One region of the Alteromonas gilva genome, then DNA from elsewhere that is predicted to be linked to it. Evidence: predicted binding sites of a transcription regulator. Region 1 holds the regulator's gene; each other region holds the start of a gene.

Region 1 (7,792 bases):
ATTCGTTACTATGGGCCTGGCGATATTATGGGTAGGGCCAATGTATTCGCTTATTATGGGGCGGTTGTATGTTGACCTGTTTGGCTACGGTGAACCCACCAATACACACACTAAAGCGAGAGATTCTATACTCGATGCATAAACGGGAAACCAGCAAGATTGTATTAATTGCTATTGCTATTATGGCGGTAGTTGTGATCATTGCCTGGATGACGAGTACAACAGAGCCGGACATCCTTGATGTACCAGAATCCGAACAAGCCGAAAAGCCGGTACCAAATTTTAAAGCAATCGAAGACGCCACAGAAAAAAAAGAGGCATTTTTTGCCTATCTCAAACCTGAAGTTGAGAAACAAAATAATTACCTGCTGAGTTTGCGACATTACCTGCAAACACTGCAACGGCGTCTTAACGCAGGTAATCACCTCACTGAAGAGGATAACGAGCGGCTTATCTGGTTGGCCGAAGAATACCGTGTCGATGAAGATATTCCGGCCGAGCGACAGATATCTGATTTGCTCAACAAGGTCGACATTCTGCCGTTAGAGCTGGTCCTTATGCAGGCAGCAAACGAGTCTGCCTGGGGAACGTCGCGCTTCGCCCAGGATGGTTATAACTTTTATGGGCTTTGGTGTTACCAAAAAGGATGCGGGTTTGTACCCTCGCGTCGAAATAGCGGTGCATCGCACGAAGTGGCAAAATTCCCTAACTTATCCATTGCTACCTATACCTATATGCGCAATATCAATCGACACAGCGCTTACCGCGAGCTGCGTCACATCAGAGCATCATTGCGCCGCGCACAGCTGCCGGTTACCGGTCTTGCCTTAGCAGAGGGGCTAATGAGTTACTCAGAACGTGGCGCCGCCTACGTTAATGAATTGCAAAGTATGATCCGCTACAACCAAGAGTTAATTACCGAATGAAACGTTTTTTATTGCTGCTGCCGTTACTTGTTGCAAGTCACTCAACCCTGGCCGAACAGATCGAGGTTGAGTACAAGCGCTTTTATAGCCACGTGAGTAAAATTGGTGATGAGAGTACCTCTGCATTGCAGTTTGCATTTGGTTTTATGCATGTTCGCAACAAAGCATTGTGTCACATTAATAGTGCCACGATTGTCACCCAGAAAGTGGATTTACCATTAGCGGTGTCACCAGAGCAGCGTTTTTTAGTGCCTAAAGAAAAGGCGCTTAAGCTGGCAGACGCAGCCATTGTCATCGATTTGGATGAGCCTGCGAATCTGTGCGATATGTCTGTTCAGCTTGAGACCACCGCTGAGTACGTTAAAAAGCAGTACAGCAGTGCAGAGTTAGCCTTAATTAAAGCGCAATATGATACGTTTTTTGATGATATGGGCGGTTTTCTTTCTTTTATGATGCCGGCGGTCAGTGGCCTTAAGATTCAGTTTGCAGATAAATCACTTAACCAAACCCTTGCGGGAGCGCCGCCCATCATCAATGGCACGTTGATTCTTGATAACGATTGGCTGGAGCAGGGCAACGCGCTCGATTTACCCGCCGCTCCGCTTAGGATCACGGCGGTAGCAGAAGACTAAGGCTAGTCTTCTGTAGGGATCCTCGCCTCGCTGGTTGGGGGCTCGTCCGGGTTTTCAGGCTCGTTGTCTACCGATGAGGGAGGCAACACCTCGTCTAACACCAGTTGATAACGGATCTGTTCGGCCAGACGCATCACTACTTGTTCGCCTATTTCACACATTTCTGCACAGCGGTGAAACTCCATTAAACCAACATCTGACAACGGTGGCTCAATTAATATATCAGGCGGCTCACCGGCCAGTCGTGATCGTGTTACGCGCGCCTGTAGGATTTCCAGCGAACTGCTCATCACGCTTAAAATTCCTGGCGCTTGTTTACTGTTGTCTTTGGGTTCTGGCGAAAACCACTGACGTACAACATCCTGACTTTTCTTGAAAAAGTGTTCATTGCGCTCCTGAGTTTCGGCGTGCTTGGCGGTTTCCCGGGCAATACGCAGGGGCCTGAAATCTGCATTAAGATTCACCGCAATAACAAAATCAGCGCCTAACTGCCGGCATAAATTTACCGGCACAGGATTAACCACCGCACCGTCAACTAACCAGCGATCATTGTAGGCAATGGGCGAAAACAAGGCTGGAATTGCGCAGGACGCTTGTACTGATTTACCCACATCACCGGTATTAAACACAACTTCGCGGCCAGAATACAAATCAGTGGCGACGCAGGCGAAGGGCTTTTCCATTGACTCAAAGGTACTGGCACAAAAATCACTCGACAACTTGTCGAAGACCTTCTGACCACTGGCGAGACCACCACGGCGAATTCCTATTCCCATCAGACTTAAGGTTTGCCATTCTGTGAGCGAGGAGGCCCATTCTTTCAGTTCGTTAAGTCGGCCACTGGCATAGGCTGAGCCAACGTAGGCGCCAATTGAACAGCCGGCCACGACATCGATTTTAACACCGAGCTTTTCGAGTGCCTGGATAACGCCAATGTGTGCCCAGCCCCGGGAGGCTCCAGAACCTAGCGCAATGCCGATTTTCATAACACACCTATTCCGTCAAGTTTACAATATTGATGGACTGTGCAGGTTGTACAGAACGGTTTTCATCTTTAAATTCAGGAGTATCGAACGCTATATCACCCTCTGGCTCAGGCTTGCCGCTTGCTTTAATCGTTTTAAAGTCGTAAAGCTTGCTATCGGCAAGATGTGACGGAGTGACATTTTGCATCGCCCTGAACATTGACTCTATGCGGCCCGGAAAACGCTTATTCCAGTCCTGCAACATCATTTTGATGTTCTGTCGCTGCAAGTTTTCCTGTGAACCACATAAGTTACAAGGAATAATAGGAAATTCAACCGCTGAGGCGTATTTTTCGATGTCGGCTTCATTACAGTAAGCCAGAGGCCGAATCACCACATGTTTACCATCGTCACTGACCAGTTTCGGTGGCATGGATTTGAGCTTTCCGCCATGAAACATATTCAAAAACAGGGTTTCTAACATGTCGTCACGATGATGGCCCAAGGCTATTTTGGTAGCGCCGAGCTCTGTGGCGGTGCGGTACAAAATGCCGCGACGTAACCGCGAACAAAGCGAACAGGTTGTTTTGCCCTCGGGGATTTTATCTTTAACAATCGAGTAGGTGTCTTCCTCTACGATTTTGTAATCAACGGACAGACTATCTAAATACCCGGGTAAAATGTGTTCGGGAAAACCGGGCTGTTTTTGATCGAGGTTTACCGCTACGATTTCAAAACTGATTGGCGCGATGCGTTGCAGGTACATCAATACATCAAGCATGGTATAGCTGTCTTTACCGCCTGACAAACACACCATTACCTTGTCGCCGTCTTCGATCATGGCAAAATCTTCGATGGCTTTGCCCACATTGCGGCGCAAGCGTTTCTGTAGCTTGTTAAAACTGTATTTTTGTTTTGATTTTGTGGCGGCAGAAGCGCTGTTAACCTGTAAACTCATGATAGTTGCTGACCCGTATTACAATGGCGGCATTATACGTGAAGGGCATAGCAGGCGTCATCCTCAGTAAAGAAAAGAACCGAAAAAAGACGCGCCTGCAACGGATAACTGCCGCTGGTCATGCTTTTTAGCTGATAGGGCTTTCAAAACCTTCTGGCTTCACTGCCAGTACATCACAATTGAGTTCGTCTATAACGTGTTCGGCGGTATTGCCGATTAACGCCGCAGATAAACCAACCCGGCCTACGGTGCCAATAATTACCAGCTCGGCGTCCAGATCCCTGGCAATTTGCGGAATGACTCTTTCTGGCAGTCCTTCTTTCACATGGCAATTATCCAGAGGTATCGAAAATCGTTTGCTGTGATGTTCCATTTCTTCCAGATGGTGATTTTTAACCGATGCATTGTAAGCGTCAGGGTCAAACTCCGGTACTTCTATGGCGATGTTAAGCGGTGTGCCGGGAAAACAATTCGCCAGGTGAACATGGCCACTCAAAAGGGTCGCGTAATCCTGAGCGATAGTTGTCAGGCGATCGTTGAGCTTTGCATGCTCCCGATCTTCGGTGCCGACGTTAACCGCGGCAATGATTTTGCCATCCTGCGGCCAGTCGTGCTCTTTTACCAGTAGCACAGGGGTAGGGCATTTGCGGATCAGATGCCAGTCAGTAGGGGTAAAAATGACTGAGCGCAAGCTGTCGTGAGAACGGGTTGCCTTTACAACGATATCCATGTCTTTCGCCATGACGTACTTTATGATGGCTTCATAGGGGCGGTTGTTCCATTCAACGGCTACCTCAATAGCGGCCTTGTAAGGGGCAAGCTGAGCGGCCAGCCATTCGGTTCGTTCTTTAACCACAGCCTGGCGCATAGCCTCACGCTCTTCACCGGATAACATGGTGGTCATTTCGTAGGAGAAGTCGTAGATAGTCATAAACGCGGTAATGGATGCACCGGTTCTTGCAGCAAGTTCTAACGCTCGCGATATAGCAGGTTGAGTATCGCGTTCTGGCTCAACGATGGCCAGGATACGGGTATATTCAATCATAATGACGCTCCTTGTGAAGGTACATTATGAGTTTATGTCGGGTTTCGCTGTTTCTCCAGTTTCTGGTTTGCGTAAGATCAATATCAGGCGTAAAAAACAGTCAGCATGATCAGCTGACTGTAGTAGAGGGAATATCCATGCTATGAAGCTTTTTATCCATGGCGTCAAAGTCGATAATGGTAATGAGTTTACCGTTGACTTCGATAATGCTCTCTTTTTGGAAGCGGGTGAGTAACCTGGATATTGTTTCAACCGTTAAACCCAGGTAATTGCCTATTTCGTTACGCGTCATACTCAGATTAAACTGTTTGGGCGAAAAACCGCGCTCTTCGAAGCGTTTTGACAAGTGCGCTAAAAAGTAAATCAGGCGTTCTTCGGCTGTGCGCTTATTGAGTAACATCATGAGATCATGATCATGCTTAATTTCAGCGCTCATGAAACTCATAATCTGATGACGTAACTTCGGCAATTGCACCGACATTTGATCCAGTGTTTCGTAGGGCAGCTCGCACACCATAGCGGTTTCCAGCGCCTGAGTGTAACTTTGATGGGTGTTTTCCCGCAGGGCATCAAAACCTATGATATCACCCGGGAAATGAAACCCAATGATTTGTTCTTCGCCGTCTTTACTGGTGACAAATGATTTAAATGAGCCCGCTCTGACAGCGTATAAAGAACGAAAGCTATCGCCAGCTTTTACCAGCTTATCATTTTTATGCAGCGGCTTTTTGCGCTCAATAATATCATCCAACGAATCCATTTCTGTTTTGTTCAGTGAAACAGGCAAACATAAATGGCTAAAACTGCAACTCTGGCAATGAATAGAAAATTCCGAGCCTTTTGTCATAACAAACGTTCCCTTTTGAGCCTGGCTCAATTAATACTATCTAGTGTTCGATAAATCAAGAAAAGTGCATAAAGTATAAGGCCTGATGCGACCATTATACGAGTATTGTGTTGTTGCAACAGTGTCATTAACCAACCCGCGCCAATACTCACCGATATCAACGCCGGTAAGGTGCCCAAACCAAATGCGGCCATCGTTAGCGCGCCTTGCAGCGCGTCACCTGATACCATCGCCCAGGTTAAGGTTGAGTACACTAAGCCACAGGGCAGCCAGCCCCAGATAAAACCATATGGATAAGCCGATAACGGACTTTTAAACGGAATAAAACGTTTCGACAGTGGGCGAATACGTTTCCATATCCCCTGACCGAGCCGCTCTATACGCGCTAAACCCCGCCACCACTGCGCTAAGTAAAGCCCCATAGCCAGTAGCATTACGGCGCTTAGTATTTGAAACACCGCCAAACCGTTTTTTACTGAGGCCTGGGCAATTTGCCCCAAAGCCCCGGTGAGAAAGCCAGCAATAGCATAGCTGGTTATACGACCGAAATTATAACTGAGTATATAAGGCAGCGTGGCATTATGGCTGGGGATTGCAGCGCGCAAAGCGCCGGCGATACCGCCGCACATACCAACACAATGAAGAGAGCCTGCAAGGCCCACTAAAAACGCCGAGATATAGCCAAAATCATTCATTATGTGACGCTGTGGAATCCGTTTTTTTGGTCGATGATGACTCACTTGATGTGGCTTTGCGACGCTGCTCTTCGGGTAAATCATCGTCGAACAATATGCTGTATCCCTGGCGCTCCAGATCGTCAAACTGGTTAGAGCGAACGGCCCAGAAGAAGATACCTAACGCCACCGCCACAAGAATTATTGCCAGTGGGATCAATACGTAAATTATACTCACATCGCTACCTTATTTGAGTAATCGCGTTGAGTTAGAAACCACAATGATACTACTTAATGACATGCCGATCACGGCCATCCAGGGTAAAAGCAGGCCAGATACTGCAAAGGGCAGGATCAACAGGTTATAGCCGATTGCCCAGAGCATGTTTTGACGTATTTTGTTGCGGGTACGCGCAGCGATATCAAGCAGGGCGGGTACGGCAGACAAGGAGTCGCTTAGCAACACTACATCAGCGGCATTACGGGCTACATCATTGGCATTACCTACCGCTACCGAGACATCGGCGCTGGCTAATACAGGCGCGTCGTTAATGCCGTCGCCCAGCATCATGACCTGCTCTCCCGCGGCTTGCAATTGCTGCACGGCACGATACTTTTGCTCGGGCGTTAAGCTACCAGTCGCCGTTGTCAGGGGCAGATGGGCCGCCAGCGAATCGACATTTCGCTGCGTATCACCGCTTAGCAGAATTAGTTTGTATTGGTTGAGCAATGCCAGCGTGGCGGCGGTATCCGGTTTGAGACCGTCTGCCACCTCAAACGCTGCTAAACACTGACCCTCGCAGGTTAAGAATACATTCGCCGTTATAGGCACTGTTTGCGCATCTGTGCCGGTAAATGCTGCCGAACCAAGATGCCATTGCTTATTGCTGACCGTACCGCTGATACCGCCACCGATATTGACCGCAAAATCGCTCACAGTCAGCAGATTATTACATGAAAATGCCTTGCCAATTGGGTGCTCGGAACGCGCCTCCAGGCTTGCAGCGACAGCAAACAAATGGGCGGGATCCTGCCCGGTTAAATACCAGCTTTGTACGATGCTGAACTTACCCTCGGTGAGTGTACCGGTTTTGTCCAGCGCGATAGTACTGATAGTGGTTAACTGTTCGAGTGCATCGGCCCGTTTGAGTAATACGCCTTGCTTATTGAGCCTGGCCATTGCACAGGTGAGTGCTGATGGCGTGGCGAGCCCCAGTGCACAAGGGCAGGTAGCCACCAACACCGCAATGGCAATCCAGAATGCCTCGTCATTACCTTGCCAGTACCAGTAGGTATAGGTCGCAGCGCTGATGAACAATACAGCAACAACAAAATACCGTGAGAACGTATCGGCTAATTGTGCCGCCTTGGGCTTGTTTGCCATCGCCGTTGATTGCAAGCGGATGATTTGATTAACCAGGGCATACTTGAGTTGTTGATGAACTTCGACGATAAGGGTACTTTTTTGATTCACCGTACCGCCATAGACCGTTGCGCCCACCTGTTTTATCACGGGTTCGAACTCGCCGGTAAGCATGGCTTCATCGATGGCCGAACTGCCTTCAATTATGCGTCCGTCGATGGGGATGGTATCACCGGGTTTTACCACCACTTTGTCGCCTGGCAGCAGATGCTTGGCCAAACAGGCGGTAATATTGCCATCCGCGTCCAGACGCTGGGCGGTAACAGGGATGTACTGCATCATATTGGCTGAAATCTGGGTAGCGCGGTGTCTTGAGCGGTGT
Region 2 (7,792 bases), 1.8 Mb from region 1:
ACCACTTCTACATCAATACCGCGCAACGAGTTCATAACCGCCTCACTTGCAGAGCAGGTATTATCGGTAGTTAGCACGTAAATGCGGGTTAACGACAAACTGGGTAAAACCTCACTGGTAAGAACACCAGCGTTGTAGTCAATGACATTACCGTAAAAAGGCGTAGGCCGGATAGCGCGACCCGTTACCGGATCGTAGTCGGGATTTTTATCGTTGAACTGCAGGGTTTCAAAAATAGCGTTGTTGGTCTGACTCGGTCCCGCCACCATATAAGACAGCTGTGAGGCGAGAGCCAGCAATCCGCCGCCGTTGTAACGCAGGTCAATCACCAGCTCAGTCACGTTTTCATCGACAAACTGCTCAACGGTGTTAATTAGGCCATCCTGCGCGGTTCTGATAAAGGTATTAAACTGAAAATAGCCGGTTTTTCCTGCCGCCGTGTCAAACACCCGCACATTTTGTACCGGCACAACGGCCACATCCGCAGAGGTGAGATCGACGGCGAGTTCCGTGCCATCCACCCGCTCAAAAACAAAACTTGCTGTGGTGCCATTTTCAGCCGGAAACAAACCGTCATTGAGTATGTCAACCTGCGCCTGAGTACCGCCATCCACAAAGTCTACACCGTTTACCCGTTTAACACTGGCGCCACGGGGGATCCCAGCGAGACTGGCTGGTGAGTCAGGCTCGGTATAACGAACAATGAGTTCACGAGGAGGCGCAGAGCGTACAAATTCCCATTTAATACCGTATCCTGATGATACCCCGGTTTGCGTGAGTTCGTTGTATTCGTCGGTGGCCTGAGAAAAATGAAAATTGTCTTTGGGCGTGCCCGTCGGGGTTAACGCGTTGGTTTTGAGTTGATCAAAATAACCCAGCACCGAATAATTAGCCGGGTCGTTGTCGTCTACTTCGTCGTACCAAAGATAGGTATCATTGGTCCAGGACCGCAGCCACAGCTTTTCGTCCATTGCTGTGCCTTCCTCATCGGGGTAAGGCTGACCTGAAAACGGGTCAATACCGGTGCGGGGTACTTCACACCTGGCAATATAGTCGGCCTGAGGTTCGTAAACGCCGGCTACCCAGGTTGGTTCAACAGGCCCTGAAGGAGGAGTGATATCTCTGACTGTTATAGCCACGACATCGGTGCCACTATCGCCATCGTTATCGGTAACGGTCAATTGAAAAGTCAGGACTTCATCTGCTGACACATCTGGGGCATCAAAGCTGACTGATTGAGTGTTAACATCACTTAAGGTGACTGCCGTACCAGCCAGTTGTGACCAGGCGTAACTGCTAATGCTTCCGTCACTGTCTGTCCCTGAACCTGATAGGGTAACGAGGGTGAGTTCATCAACGCTCTGATCTGAACCCGCATTGGCAACAGGTGCGACGTTTGCTGGTGGTGGATTATTAACTCGAGGCGTTGTAGAACCCCCGCCACCTCCGCCACCGCAGGCCGTTAAAAAAGAAACTGCTAACGCGACTGTTAGCATGGGAGACCATTTTGACACTTGCATTTTGAAAGTCCTTAATCAAATATCACTACAAATTCAGCGCATTCTTTGCACTGTTATTCCTGATAAATACTGCCATACCTGAATTATTTAAACCACAAAAAGACGTGAGCAGTTAAAAAACACTGTAAAAGAGTATTTGTGAGTAAAGTACCTTAGTTTTCCGGCCACAGGGTCGCGCCGGTTAACACCTGGCCTTTGCAAGCACCGGACACCAGGCGAAGAACGTAACGACAGAGTGCCCGGATCTGAAGAGAGCCGGGCACTACATGGGATGTTACACATCTATTGTTAGCCGCCTCGCGCCGCCTTCAAAAGAGACGCTGCTGGCCCAATACATTCCTTAGTAATAAGACAGTTTTTGTGACTTCCCGGCAAAAATTCGATATACCAGTACGGTATAGGCCAGAATGCAAGGCACCACAACCACTGTGCCTACTAATAAAAAGCGTAAAGAGTTGGCATCACTGAGGGCATCCATAATGGTGAGTTTACCCGGCACCACATAAGGATAATAACTCACACCAAAGGCACCAAAACATAACACAAACACCAGCAAGGCAATCGCAAAGGGCAGCCACTCGCCTTTGCCTTCTGCTTTAGGCAGCTTTTTGAGCACCAGTGCACACAGTATCAACAAGCCAAAACAGGTCACCGGAATCGTCATTAATACCAGACCAAGGGGGCTATCAAGCCACAGTGCACGCACCTCATTATGAAGCAACAAATTAAGCACACTCACAGCCCCTATGCCTCCGGCAAGGACCAACAGGCAACGCCTGGCCCAGGTGAATGCCTTGGTTTGCAGATCGCCTTCAGTTTTAAGGATTAACCAGCAGGCACCAATAAACGCATAGGCTGCTGTGACTCCCAGCGCCGCAAGTAAGGCAAAGCCCTGAGCGTAAATATCGGTACGTAATCCCGTGACCCAAATACCCAGCATGTAGCCCTGCGATAGCGTGGTAAGCAGTGAGCCGTATTTAAAGCAAGTGTCCCACTTAGGTTTATTGGTTTGCGCCACTTTGGCCCGAAAGTCGAAAGACACGCCGCGCAAAATAAGCCCCAGCAACATAAACGTTGCCGGAATATACAAGGTTTGCAGTATATCACTGTGGGCTTGTGGAAAGGCAATCAGCAGAATGCCAACTGCCAGTACCAGCCAGGTTTCATTGGCGTCCCAGTAGGGGCCGATTGAAGCGATCATGTCATCTTTAAACTGTTCGTTGTGGGGCGGGAATAACACCCCCACCCCCAGATCATAACCGTCAAGCACGGCATACAACAGTACAGCGAGCCCTAATAAACCTATGTAAATATTACCCAAAGTTTCAGCAGATAGTGATTCGAAAGGCATGTTTTTCTCCTAGGGTCTGTTGACGTTTGTTGTGCATTTTTGCAGCGGTCCATAGCTGGCAAGTGTGTGCCATTTAGACCAGGCGGCTGTTTGCAGGTCTAGTGGGTCTAAATCAAAAACAGTCAACGCAGTATAAATGGCACACACTAGCCGGTTACCGGGCGCTGCCCGAAGGGGTCGTTATGAAAGCATTTTACTCTTTGTCACAGCCCTTTGACTTAGAACCACTAGGTCGGCAGGACTGTTTCGCGATTAAAATGCTTTCATTTAGACCAAAATTTGTACACCAAATGTCAACAGACCCTGTGACTTTGGGCTACATCAAGTTTGTTACGTGAGCGACTGGCCGGGTCTGCCTCGGTCATTTCCTCTACGCCAACTGACTTACGGCACATCAACGTAAGAGTGCGAATGTAGGCCACCAGCAGCACTGCATAAATCACCACGTACAAACTGAAAGACAGCGCTACATTGGTTGACGGTAAGGAAGTTACGGCGTCTTTGGTAGCCAGTACACCACTGACCAGATAAGGCTGACGACCCACTTCGGTCACGTACCAGCCAGCCAGGGTTGCCACCCAGCCGCTAAAGGTCATTGCGATAAAGACTTTGCTCAGCCAGTCAGGCAGCGCACCTTGTCGATACAGATAAAACGCACCAAGCCAGGCAGTTAAAAGCATCAACATGCCCATTCCTACCATCACCCGGAATGAATAAAATACCGGAGCCACAGGCGGGTGCTCGCCCTTAAACTCATTTAGGCCTTTAATTTCGCCATTCGGATCATGAGTGAGAATAACGCTCGCCAGGTTAGGAATGCCAATTTCAAAGTGATTGCTTCTGCTCGACTCATCCGGAATGGCGAACAACAGCAAGGGGGCGCCCCGCTCGGTCTCCCATACGCCTTCCATTGCCGCTACTTTTTGTGGCTGATGTTCAAGCGTGTTCAAACCGTGTAAGTCACCGGCGAAAATCTGCAGGGGAATTAATACCGCAGCCGTATAAGTAGCGGTTTTAAGGGCCAGTTTAGGCGCAACTTTATCGTCGCCAATGGCTAAACGATAGGCCGATAATCCGGCAATCAGAAAACTGGCGGTTAACCCCGACGCTAACATCATGTGGGTAAAACGATAGGGAAACGACGGATTAAAAATAATCGCTGACCAGTCTTTGGCATACACAACGCCATCGATGACTTCGTGGCCCTGTGGCGTATGCATCCAGCTATTGAGCGATAAAATCCAAAACGCTGACAAAGTTGTGCCCACCGCAACCACTAGTGTAGCCAGCGTATGCAGCCAGTTTGGTACGCGCCGCATGCCAAACAACATAATGCCTAAGAAGGTGGCCTCCAGAAAAAACGCGGTCAGCACTTCATAGCCGAGCAGCGGCCCGGCCACATTACCGGCTTTTTCCATAAAGCCCGGCCAGTTGGTACCGAACTGGAACGACATAGTGACACCAGACACCACACCTAAAGCAAAGGTCAGGGCGAAAACCCGTACCCAAAACCGATAGATACGCATCCATATCGGATTCCCGCTTACGTTGGAGCGAAATTTAAAATAGAACAAGAACCAGCCCAGGGCCATGGTTATTGTCGGAAATAAGATGTGAAAACTAATATTCAGCGCAAACTGAAGTCTGGATAATATGAATACATCCACTATAAGCTCCTGATTACTTTGATTTTGCAGGAAGAAGTTTGTCTTTGAACTCTAGAATACGCCCCACACCGGAGCCGAGTTTCATTAACGTATCAAGTTTTTCCGGGCCCAGGTTCTGCAACTCCTGAGACCAGGCCGTGACGGACTCCAACAGATCATGAATTTCGTTCAGACGCGCCTGTACATTTACGTCCTGATCACCGGTTGGTGAGTCCATCATTAAATCCCGCAGCAGCGACATGGTGGGGTCAATTTCACGCTTACGGCGCTCTTCAAATACCCGGTTTGCGAGTACCCAAATTGATCCCGCTGGTACAAAAAACTCTTTGCGTTCGCCGGGTATATGATGCTGCTTAACTAACTGCCAGGCTTGCAACTCTTTTAACCCCATACTGGTATTGCCTCTGGAAATACTCAGCGCATCGGCAATTTCTTGTGCCGATAACGGCTCTTCATGCAATACGATTAATGCAAGCATTTGGCCAACCGTGCGATTAAAGCCCCAGCGACTGCCCATTTCACCAAAGTGAATAACGGCGGAGGTAACAAGCGGTGACATTTTCATTGTGCAAAATTCTAAAGTTTCAGTAATTTCTGAAAGTTTAGATCGAAACATGATTCAGATCAATACAAATGATGTCTGTGTCTTGACATAATCAACACAACAGGTCCGTCAGGCTGCGCTTTCCCTATGGTTCAGCGCGGGCGTTAAACTTGTATAATGCCGGCAGACGGGAGGCTTAGTGAGAGATGGAACAACGAGGATTGGCGTAATTAACGCGATTTATTCCACAGGTTCTGGTTTTTCTTAAATGAAAAATAATCAGCAGGCTCCCAGTGACTGGGGATCAAGTCATCGACAGCATCCGGGGAAAAGTTGCCAGACAACAAACTCATAATTTCCATCAGGCGCTCACGACCGATGCGCATAAGCTTTTTGCGGTTAGCCGGAAAAAACAAATTACTGGATTTTTTAACCACCTCATCAGAGCCCGAGCTAATATACGTGAGGTTTCTGGTCACGGGTCGGCAAACAGGCTCTGCCGGATGAGAAGGGTTCAACCGTGTAACAATTGCACACTCATAACGATCCCTGTCGATGCCCCGCTCATCGCGAGGAATGTATGTCACACCAAAACCAAGTGGAAAATAACCGACAATTTGCACAAATGCCTTGGCTAACTCGACATTAATCGCTCCTTTCTTCGCCAGTTGCTCAATCAGGATATAGCCTTTGGGCAGGTTCTTTTTGGTAAAATCAGGCTTGGTTGACAAGATAATCGACGTGTAAACCTGCGGGATTTTGAGGATTTCTCCCACGCCCTTCTTCGACAGGTATGCATCTTTCATTAGCGCGAGCATAAATTCGTTGATGGCAGTATGCCGATGAATGAATTGCGTTCTCTCCGCCTTATCATTACCAACATAGCCCGGCACGCCTAAGCCATTTTTAAGGTAATCCATGGTGCCGGTAAAGTTAATTTTTATCAGTTGCGTACGGGTCGCATCATCCAGGACCCGAAACTCATTTAAGTCATTATCCGGACCAACTAAAATCGATTCGGCCTCGGGGGATTGAAGGCCAATATCCTGCAGTAAAGCACAACAGATCATCGGAATCGCCACTTCCACCTGCCACTTTTCCTGCCATTCTTTATTGCCTTTAAAGCGCAACAGCGCGTCTTTTACATCGCGTAAATAAGCATGATCAGACAAATCATTAGCCAGGATTTTGTCGGTTAGCCGCAGCACAAGCACAGCTTTATAAAGGGGCTTTAAACGCTGATGGAGTTTAGCGAAATTTCGCTCTGGCCCACGCGTGATGAGCATTAAGGTGCCGAGAAATTTAGAACTGAGTAACTGTGTCTCATCGAAACTGTCAGCTTCACATAAACTGATAATTTTTTGCGCCACCGTAACCAGGCGGTCGATGCGCGCCTGGCGCTCGTTGTCATATTCGGCTTTGGCGAGCTTTATCTGCCTTTTTAACGCATCTTCTCCACCGGATGCCTTTTTCTTTTTGGGCTTTGCCGCGTTCTTTAGTTGCTCCTGCAATTGGGCAATTTGAGCACGCTGAGTTCCCGCCGTTGAAAAGTAAGTTTTAGCATCGCCGTAAACAGACGCTATCTGGTTATTTTTAGGGTAGACATCTTCAATGAGTTGTTTGACTTGTACGGTATAGTTATTGTCGGGAAGTTCAATCTTACTCACTGTGTACCTTTGTCTTCTGTTTGCGGCTTCTAAAGTGCGCTCAACGAATTTGACGCACATGTGTCCAGCGTATGTTGTACCATAATTGCACGTAGCGTTGAGTATTTCTTTTTATACCAACCCGTTGTGGCCTGTGCTCAGGGTCAACCCAGCATTGTGAAAATCACGTTTACACTGTTCGCAGAAGATACAGACCACTGCGCTAAACACTATAGTGTAGCAGATAGATAGTACCGCGGATTTTACCAGTTACCTTGATGTGCTGCCATCGTTTGACGCTTTCACGCTCTGCGCGGTGCGCCTTGCTGTGGGGGGTAACAAAAAAAGCCAGATTAATCACAATCTGGCTTTTCAGAAGATGGAGCGCTGTCGACCGGATTAATCGAGATCTAAAGGCTCGGCAGACAAAATAACGCCGGTGCTGTCAGCATACAGGTGATCCTCGGGTAAAAAGGTCACACCGCCAAAGTTAACCGGTACATCGATATCACCAATCCCTTTACTGTCGGCGTTTACCGGTATGGCGTTAACAGCTAAAATACCAAGATCGAAATCTGACAGACTGTCGACTTCGCGCACGCAGCCATAACACACTATGCCTTCCCAGTTATTCTCTACTGCCAGTTGCGCTGATTCCACGTCAAATAGTGCGCGGCGCAATGAACCGCCACCATCGATCAACAACACCTTGCCCTCACCGGGTTCAGTGAGTATACGGTCGATTAATTCCCGATCCTCAAAACACTTCACAGTGGTGACTTCACCACCAAAAGAATAACGGCCCCCATAACTGGTGAAAATGGGTTCGACCACATCCACGTTATCGGCAAATAAATCACATAACTCAGAAGTGTTATAGTCCATGATGGTAGTACCTTACTGGTCAACAAGCTTATCGCGCATAAGCATAGCACTCTACACCTAATAACACCTAGCATCAGTTGTGATAATCGCTGATTAATCGACGTATCACTGGTATTAGCAAAAACGAAAGCTGAAATTGTCACAAACCTTTCGTAAAACTGTAACCTTGATTTCATGCG
Region 3 (7,792 bases), on a different contig from region 1:
TGTTGGTTTGAGGTATAAATATCCAAAAAAATTTGCTCTGATTTAATTTTAACTTTTGACAGCAATTCTCCCTGTTCACCAATATTCAGCTTCATGGTTAAATTCCAGGTCGCGTTTTCATCTGCTTGCTCGTTATCCTCTTTTTTGTCTTTTTCCCGGCGGATGAGTAATTCTGATGACTGATGGTGTTGATGTAATGCCGGTAACACATAGAAAAATGAATCCTGACCTTGCAACGTTTGGTCTAAATTCGCGAGTTTTGCACTTTGGTGACCAGCAAGTAGCCCTTTAAGCTGTTTGAGTAAATTTTGCTGACTGTCCAGCTGAGCAAACTCCCGTATTTGACGACCACTAAGACTAGCGAGTAAACCGGGCCGGGGTGCGCCTGAAGAGCCGGCAGTATTTTTTGCGCGGCTTAACAGTTGTTCCAGATCAGCGTGCTGACTGAAATGTCGGCCGAGCAGTGATACTTGCAGCACCTGTAGCAACCCACTCATAAACGAATGACCCGCCGGCGGTGTGAGCAGGCTGCCCGGCGATTGCAGCCAAGCTGCTGACGTCATTAACTGCTTAATGGCTGCACTGACTTGCTGGGTATCGGCCACGGGTAATTTTGAAATGGTGCCGGCTTCACCGGTTAAATTGCTGGCGGTAAAGGCATTGTCTGCGGCGCCGGTGGCAGACTTACTGTGAAAATCGAGCTGTAACTGCGCGATCACCGCGTGTAGCGCTTTAGACGACGTCTCTGCGCCGGCGTTGATGGTGCCTTTTGTCACCGACGCCGCGGCCGCATTATTGACTGCAGGCGAGCCTTTGTCTGACTGGCAAGCGGCCTGATTTTTGGGAGACTCGCTGGGGGGCTTTATTGTGGCTGCGCTGGTATCACTGGCAGCGTTGCCTGTGTTAGCAATTTTTTGTAATGCACCGACTAAACTGGCGACATTAGGCGACTGTGAATGGGTGTTAACAACATTGAGTCGATTGGCTGTGCCAATGAATAATGAAAGGGCGGACTTTAATTCAGGTGATAACCCGGCAATTTTCAACTGAGCCAAACTTGCTGTTGCCTGTTCAGGTTTTAAAGTGGCGGCGTCGGCGGTCGTTTTTGCTACTGTTTTAGCTGCTAAGCCGTCCTGTAAGGTGACATTGTCGTTGGTCAATGTCTGTGCCGCTGAGCCCGCAGCTTTAGATTGGGAGTAATTGAGCTCGGTTCGGGGCAGTTTGTCACCGGATAATGCCTGTGAATTAAGTTGCTTAACCATTTGCTGATTGATATTTGGCAGCGCATTGAGTAATGATTTTGACGGTGCGGTATCAACTGCCATCACCTGAGCACGGCTGCCAGCGAGCAGTAAGGTGTCACCTTTTAACGTTACTGACATTGGCGTCATCTGGCTAAAGCGCTGTAACTGCCCAGCGGATTTGGCGGGTAAATGACCGTCAGCCCATTGGCTTAACGATTTTATATCAGCTGCAATCCCCTGGGCGAGAATGGCTTTCAGCGCAGCGTGAATTGCCGGCGATGAAGATGGCAGTTGGCCTTTCAACATTGTACCAGCCGCCGCAGAGGGAGCATTACCGGATGCACCGGGAGACGATTGCAGAGTAACTGCGGCTTGCCATTCTGCGCGGTTCGATGCAAGCGGGGTTAAGGTTAAAGTCGCCGTCGCAGGTAAGCTTAAGCTGGCAAGCAAGGCGGTGATACCTGCCTTAGTGGCTGAGGCCTGGGACACTGATGAGCCTTGCGATGTATTGGTCATGGCAATATCGATCATTTGTTTACCACTCCCATCCAGTGAACCAATACGAAGATGGACGGTATTATTATTGAAGCTCACGATCTCGGCGGGCAAAGAAAGCGGCGTTCGGTGGGCCTGGGCTAAAACAGTAACCAGCGATTGTATCTGAGTTTTGCTTAACGGTTGGCTAAGTGACTCCGGACTTAACTTAATCAGCGTTGGCAACACGTTGTTTAAAGTTGACTGAGACAACAGTGTTTTTAGTTCTACTGTGGTTTGCTGGCTAACCTGTACCGGTGTCGACAGCGGCAGTTTCATTAACAACAAACTGTCAGCCGATGAAGTCGTGACAGCCGGTGAGACCTGAACGGTTTGCCTTTGCGGCGTTTGCAACGCAGAGGTTTGCCGCGCAGTCTGGGCATTAGCAGTGACATTAGTCACTGGCTGCAATGGCATCGCTACGCGGTTAACGTCTAACTGCCTGGCCGGCGCCGCAGGCAGGTCACTCGCGCGAGGGCCGGAGGCGGTGTTGGATGAGGGTGGTGTGGGTTGTGAAGGTTGCATGCAGTTGTTATCGGCCATGGAGTCTGAGAGTTAAGTATAATGTGAATCTGAGCGGAATTTGAATTGGATCAGAAAAATGCCGATCACATTCACAGGTAAGATGCGTCGAGGCACAGTTATGGTAGAATGCGGCGATTTTAATTCGACATTGTTAACCAGTTCATTTTAACGGGATTTCTTGTGGCGGGACTCAAAGCCGACAATCTGACCTGCATAAAACGTGACAGGGTGCTTTTCAGCGGTCTTTCCTTGTCGCTGAAACCGGGTACGTTGTTACATTTGCGTGGCCCAAACGGCGCGGGGAAAACCAGTTTACTGCGTATTTTAAGTGGTTTGTCGACGCCGGAATCTGGTCAACTGTATTTTGACAATGCGTCTTTGCATGCTGGTTGGGAGCCGTTGCACCAGCAACTCATTTATATTGGTCACAAGGCCGGCGTCAATGGCGCACTCACGGCGCTGGAAAACCTCAGATTTTGGAGTGCCCAGCACCACAGCGACTTTGACACTGACCATTGTTTAACCGTACTGGCCAGACTCGGGTTGGTGGGCTTAGAAGATGTGCCGGTGAAAATGCTCTCGGCAGGTCAGCAACGTCGGGTAGCCCTGGCGCGTCTATGGTTAAAAAAGGCGATCTATTGGATTCTGGATGAGCCGTTCACCGCGCTGGACGCCGAGGGGATTAATATCCTCGAACAACACATGCAAAACCATGTGAGCAATGGTGGCGCCATTATTACCACGTCTCATCAACCCCTGTCGGATTCTGCGGGGCCGTTTACAGAGTTATATCTGGAATACAATATATGAGTGGTTTGTACGAAGGCATATTTAAACGGGATATGGCACTGGCTTTTCGGCAACGCTCGGAACTTGCACAACCATTAATGTTCTTAACCATGGTGATCACGCTTTTCCCGCTCGGCATTGGGCCTGGCCCGGCCACTCTGCAAAAAATTGGCCCCGGGGTTATTTGGATCGCCGCCATACTATCTTCATTGTTAGCGATGGAGCGTTTATTCCGGGATGATTTTTGGGACGGCTCACTGGAACAATATATGCTCAGTGGGCAGCCAATGTGGGCGGTAAGTGCGGTCAAGGTCGCCGCGCACTGGCTGGTGAGTTTTATACCCCTGGTGGTATTATCCCCGTTGCTTGCGTTGTTTTTAAATTTGACCGTCGATATGTATGTGGCATTAATGCTTTCCCTGTTACTGGGAACCCCCTTGTTATCTTTGGTCGGCGCGATAGCGGTGGGCTTAACGGTGGGATTGCAGCGTGGCGGTGTACTGTTAGCGTTGTTATTAATACCGGTGTTTATTCCGTTGCTGATTTTTGCCACGTCGGCAGTAGATTCTGCCGCACTGCAATTACCTTATCGGGCACAACTTGCTATGATTGGCGCCATGTTATTAGTTGCTACCGCAACCGCCCCCTTTGCTATTGCTTATGCACTTAAAGTGAGTCAAAACTAATGTGGAAGTGGTTACATCCCTACGCAAAACCTGAACGTGCTTATCAACTCTGCCAGAGACTGGAGCCTTACCTGTGGTGGCCGGGCATGCTGGCGTTGCTGGTTGGGTGTATCTGGGGATTAGCTTTTGCACCGCAGGATTATCAGCAGGGTGATTCCTTCCGGATTATCTATATTCATGTGCCCAGCGCTATTTTGTCGATGAGTACTTATGTGGTCATGGCGGTCGCCGCGCTGGTTGGAATTGTCTGGCAATGGCGCACGGCCTTTATGGCAATGATAGCCATGGCACCGGTCGGTGCGGTGGTCACCTTTATCGCGTTGTTTACCGGCGCTGCCTGGGGTAAACCCATGTGGGGAACCTGGTGGGTGTGGGATGCACGGTTAACCTCAGAATTGATTTTACTGTTTTTATACCTTGGCGTAATTGCCTTGTACGGCGCCTTTGAAGATAAACAGCAAGCGGGCAAAGCCGCGGGTGTTATGGCCATGGTCGGGGTGGTTAACATACCTGTTATCCATTATTCGGTTGAATGGTGGAACACGCTTCACCAGGGGGCCACAATCAGTAAATTTGATAAGCCCTCGATTGCACCAGAAATGTTGTGGCCATTATTGATCGCTTTGCTGGGATTGGCCTTATTTATTGCAGCAGTAAGTGTAATGCGTATGAAAAATGAAATCATTCGGCGGGAGTATCACCGGCCCTGGGTTAAAGATCTGGCTGGGTCGGTGGGAGACTGATATGCAATTTGAAAGTTGGCAAGCATTTTTTCATATGGGGGGCTATGCCCTGTATGTGTGGCTGTCTTTTGGGGTATCTGTTATTGCGATGGCCTGGATTGTTATCGATAGCCGTATGTCACATAAACAATTGCTCAAAAAAGCACGTCAGGAGCAGGCGCGTCAGGCGCGTATCGCCGCCGCACGTCGTAATCAAATGGCGAATCCTGAGACTCAACAGGTAGGAAAGTAGTATGAATCCGAGAAGACAACGACGGCTAGCCGCAGTAGCTGGTGCAGGGTTACTGATAGTCGGTGCCGTAACACTGATGCTGTTTGCGCTGAATGACAATATTGATTTGTTTTATACCCCTTCTGAAATCGTTGAGGGTAAAGATGGTGTTAAACCGTCGGTCGGGCAGCGCTTACGTATTGGTGGCATGGTAGTACCCGGTTCGGTTTCCAGAGACAGTGAATCGCTGCAAGTGAGCTTTACACTGGTAGATACGGGCCCCGCGGTAGAAGTGCGTTATGCCGGTATTTTGCCTGACTTGTTTCGCGAGGGGCAGGGTATTGTCGCAACAGGCATGTTGGTGGACGCGAACGTGATAGAAGCCGAGGAAGTGCTTGCCAAACACGACGAAGAGTATATGCCGCCTGAGTTGGCTGAAAAAATGAAAGGCATCAAGCATGTCAAGCCTAACGAAGGAAACAACCAGTCGTGATCCCCGAGATAGGTAATATTGCTGTTGCGTTGGCGTTAGTCGCGTCAATTTTACTGGCCGTGTACCCTCTGTGGGGGGCTTACCGTGGACATGGGCCAATGATTGCAACGGCCAGGCCGCTGGCCATGAGTATGTTTGTTTTTACTGCAATCGCCTTTGGCTGCTTGATTTACGCATTTGTTACTGACGACTTTACGCTTAATTATGTCGCCCAACATTCAAATAGTCGTTTACCGGTTCATTACAAAGTCACCGCTGTGTGGGGCGGGCATGAAGGCTCCTTTCTGCTATGGGTGCTGATGCTGTCACTCTGGACAGTCGCCGTGGCGTTATTTAGCCGTGGTATACCGCAAATTATGATTGCCCGGGTGTTGTCGGTACTGGGCATGGTGTCTGTTGGCTTTTATCTGTTTATTTTGTTGACCTCAAATCCCTTCGACAGCATGTTGCCGTATTTCCCTGTGGATGGCCGTGATTTAAATCCCTTGTTGCAGGATTTTGGCATGATTATTCATCCGCCAATGCTGTATATGGGCTATGTGGGATTTTCTGTCGCGTTCGCGTTTGCTGTCTCGGCGCTGCTTTCAGGCCAGCTGGATTCAACCTGGGCTCGTTGGTCACGACCTTGGGTTATTGCAGCCTGGAGCTTTTTGTCGGTGGGTATCGCGTTGGGCAGTTGGTGGGCTTATTACGAATTAGGCTGGGGCGGCTGGTGGTTTTGGGACCCGGTAGAAAATGCCTCATTTATGCCGTGGCTGGTGGGGACGGCCTTAATGCATTCTCTGGCCGTGACCGAAAAGCGTAAGGTGTTTAAATCCTGGACGGTATTACTGGCTATTGCGGCGTTTTCACTGAGTTTATTAGGAACATTTTTAGTCCGCTCTGGTGTGATTGTATCGGTTCATTCATTTGCCAGCGATCCGGCCCGCGGCTTGTTTATCCTCGCCATTCTGGTGATACTCACCGGTGTTAGCCTGGTGCTGTATGCGCTGCGCGCTCAGCAACTAAAGAGTCCCGGCCGCTATCAGTTACTTTCCCGCGAAGTCATGCTCATGGGTAATAACGTGTTCCTGTGTGCGGCGACGCTGGTGGTGTTGCTTGGCACCTTACTCCCCCTGGTGCATAAGGAGTTGGGCTTAGGCTCTATCTCAATTGGAGCGCCTTTCTTCAATCAAATGTTTACCTGGTTGATTGTGCCTTTTGTGTTATGCATGGGGATTGGTCCGCTCATCCGCTGGAAGAATCAGCCTGCCAGACAAGTGCAAAAAACGCTGTTGTTGGCGTTTGGCCTGAGTGTCAGCGCCGGCATACTGATTAACTACAGCTACGATGCGCCTGCTTATATGGCGGCTTTAGGACTGGTATTAAGTGGCTGGGTACTGATCACGACAACTCTTGAAGTCTTGCAGCGGGTTGCTTCAATGGATGACAGTTTGTCGGTGACTGAGCGTTTGCGCCGTCTTACGCCGAGTCATTGGGGAATGATTTTAGGTCATCTTGGTTTTGCTGTAACCCTGATTGGCATCACCCTGGTGAGTAACTACGATGTGGAGCGCGACGTACGAATGAAACCGGGCCAATCGGTCACGTTATCTGGCTATGAGTTTGCATTCCGCGGTATTGAGCAGCGCAACGGGCCAAATTACACGGCAGACGTGGGCATCTTTGACGTGTATGAGTCCGGTGAGAAGCTTGTTCATCTGGAGCCCGAAAAACGTCTGTATCAGGTGCAGCGCATGCCCATGACAGAAGCCGGCATCCACACCACCTTACTGCGCGATCTGTTTATTGCCCTGGGCGAGCCACTCGACGACGGTGCCTGGGCAGTTCGTGTCTATATAAAACCTTTTGTTATCTGGATTTGGGCCGGCGCGGTGATCATGGCGCTAGGTGGCGTTTGCTCTATAACCGATAAACGCTACCGAATGGCTAAAGTCGCCAAAGCCGGCCGGTTCGGGCAACGACCAGCGACCACGGAGGCGCGGTTATGAAACGATTCATGATTTTCGGTATCCCGTTAATTGTCTTTTTACTGTTAGTGGTATTTTTATTCAGCGGTTTGTTTTCTGATCCCCGCGCGCTCGATTCGCAGGTGGAAGGCAAGCCCGTGCCAGCGTTTCAATTGCCCGACTTAATGGCGCCTGAGGTAACCTATACTCCGGATGTATTCAAAGGGCAGGTGACCTTGCTCAATGTGTGGGGAGTGTGGTGCGTCACTTGTGCCGTTGAATTACCTTATCTGACTGAACTGGTCGAGCAACACAATGTGAATATCGTTGGCTTATATTTTGATCAGGATCTGGATCCTGAGTTTGGTACCAAAACGGTACAACGGGTGCAACAAGAGGTGCGTGAGATTACCGACCGGTTTGGTAATCCCTATCAGTTTCATATTTTTGATGTGTACCGTGACACCGCCTTGGATTTAGGCGTGACGGGCGCGCCTGAACATTTCTTAATTGACCATAACGGCATTATTCGGATGCATCATATTGGCGATATTAACGAGCGTGTGTGGGCAAATAAAATCGGGCCGCTGTATGGCCAATTAACCGATGAACTGGCCA

What was found. The regulator FNR, encoded in region 1, switches genes on or off when oxygen is low (the NO sensors DNR and NnrR bind a similar motif). The targets are predictions, from matches to a motif close to TTGATCTAGATCAA.
Region 2: a site for FNR is predicted at 5,153-5,166, ahead of OIK42_RS02485 (GbsR/MarR family transcriptional regulator). Genes of this name have one in related genera too.
Region 3: a site for FNR is predicted at 2,362-2,375, ahead of ccmA (cytochrome c biogenesis heme-transporting ATPase CcmA). Genes of this name have one in related genera too.

What each region holds. Positions count from the first base shown of each region.
Region 1 covers NZ_JAQQXP010000001.1:2,302,169-2,309,960, reverse strand. Annotated here, with positions in the region: gene OIK42_RS10085 (YciC family protein) at 1-142, shown strand, start outside; gene OIK42_RS10080 (glucosaminidase domain-containing protein) at 135-926, shown strand; gene OIK42_RS10075 (DUF2987 domain-containing protein) at 923-1,558, shown strand; gene rssA (patatin-like phospholipase RssA) at 1,561-2,544, opposite strand; gene ttcA (tRNA 2-thiocytidine(32) synthetase TtcA) at 2,552-3,481, opposite strand; gene uspE (universal stress protein UspE) at 3,609-4,526, opposite strand; gene fnr (fumarate/nitrate reduction transcriptional regulator Fnr) at 4,636-5,373, opposite strand; gene OIK42_RS10050 (sulfite exporter TauE/SafE family protein) at 5,400-6,068, opposite strand; gene ccoS (cbb3-type cytochrome oxidase assembly protein CcoS) at 6,061-6,285, opposite strand; gene OIK42_RS10040 (heavy metal translocating P-type ATPase) at 6,295-7,792, opposite strand, start outside.
Region 2 covers NZ_JAQQXP010000001.1:530,691-538,482, reverse strand. Annotated here, with positions in the region: gene OIK42_RS02500 (PKD domain-containing protein) at 1-1,520, opposite strand, end outside; gene OIK42_RS02495 (cytochrome d ubiquinol oxidase subunit II) at 1,861-2,871, opposite strand; gene OIK42_RS02490 (cytochrome ubiquinol oxidase subunit I) at 3,165-4,538, opposite strand; gene OIK42_RS02485 (GbsR/MarR family transcriptional regulator) at 4,552-5,103, opposite strand; gene OIK42_RS02480 (hypothetical protein) at 5,313-6,749, opposite strand; gene rraA (ribonuclease E activity regulator RraA) at 7,128-7,613, opposite strand.
Region 3 covers NZ_JAQQXP010000003.1:389,463-397,254, forward strand. Annotated here, with positions in the region: gene OIK42_RS18045 (hypothetical protein) at 1-2,303, opposite strand, end outside; gene ccmA (cytochrome c biogenesis heme-transporting ATPase CcmA) at 2,484-3,113, shown strand; gene ccmB (heme exporter protein CcmB) at 3,110-3,778, shown strand; gene OIK42_RS18060 (heme ABC transporter permease) at 3,778-4,521, shown strand; gene ccmD (heme exporter protein CcmD) at 4,523-4,753, shown strand; gene ccmE (cytochrome c maturation protein CcmE) at 4,755-5,225, shown strand; gene OIK42_RS18075 (heme lyase CcmF/NrfE family subunit) at 5,222-7,216, shown strand; gene OIK42_RS18080 (redoxin family protein) at 7,213-7,792, shown strand, end outside.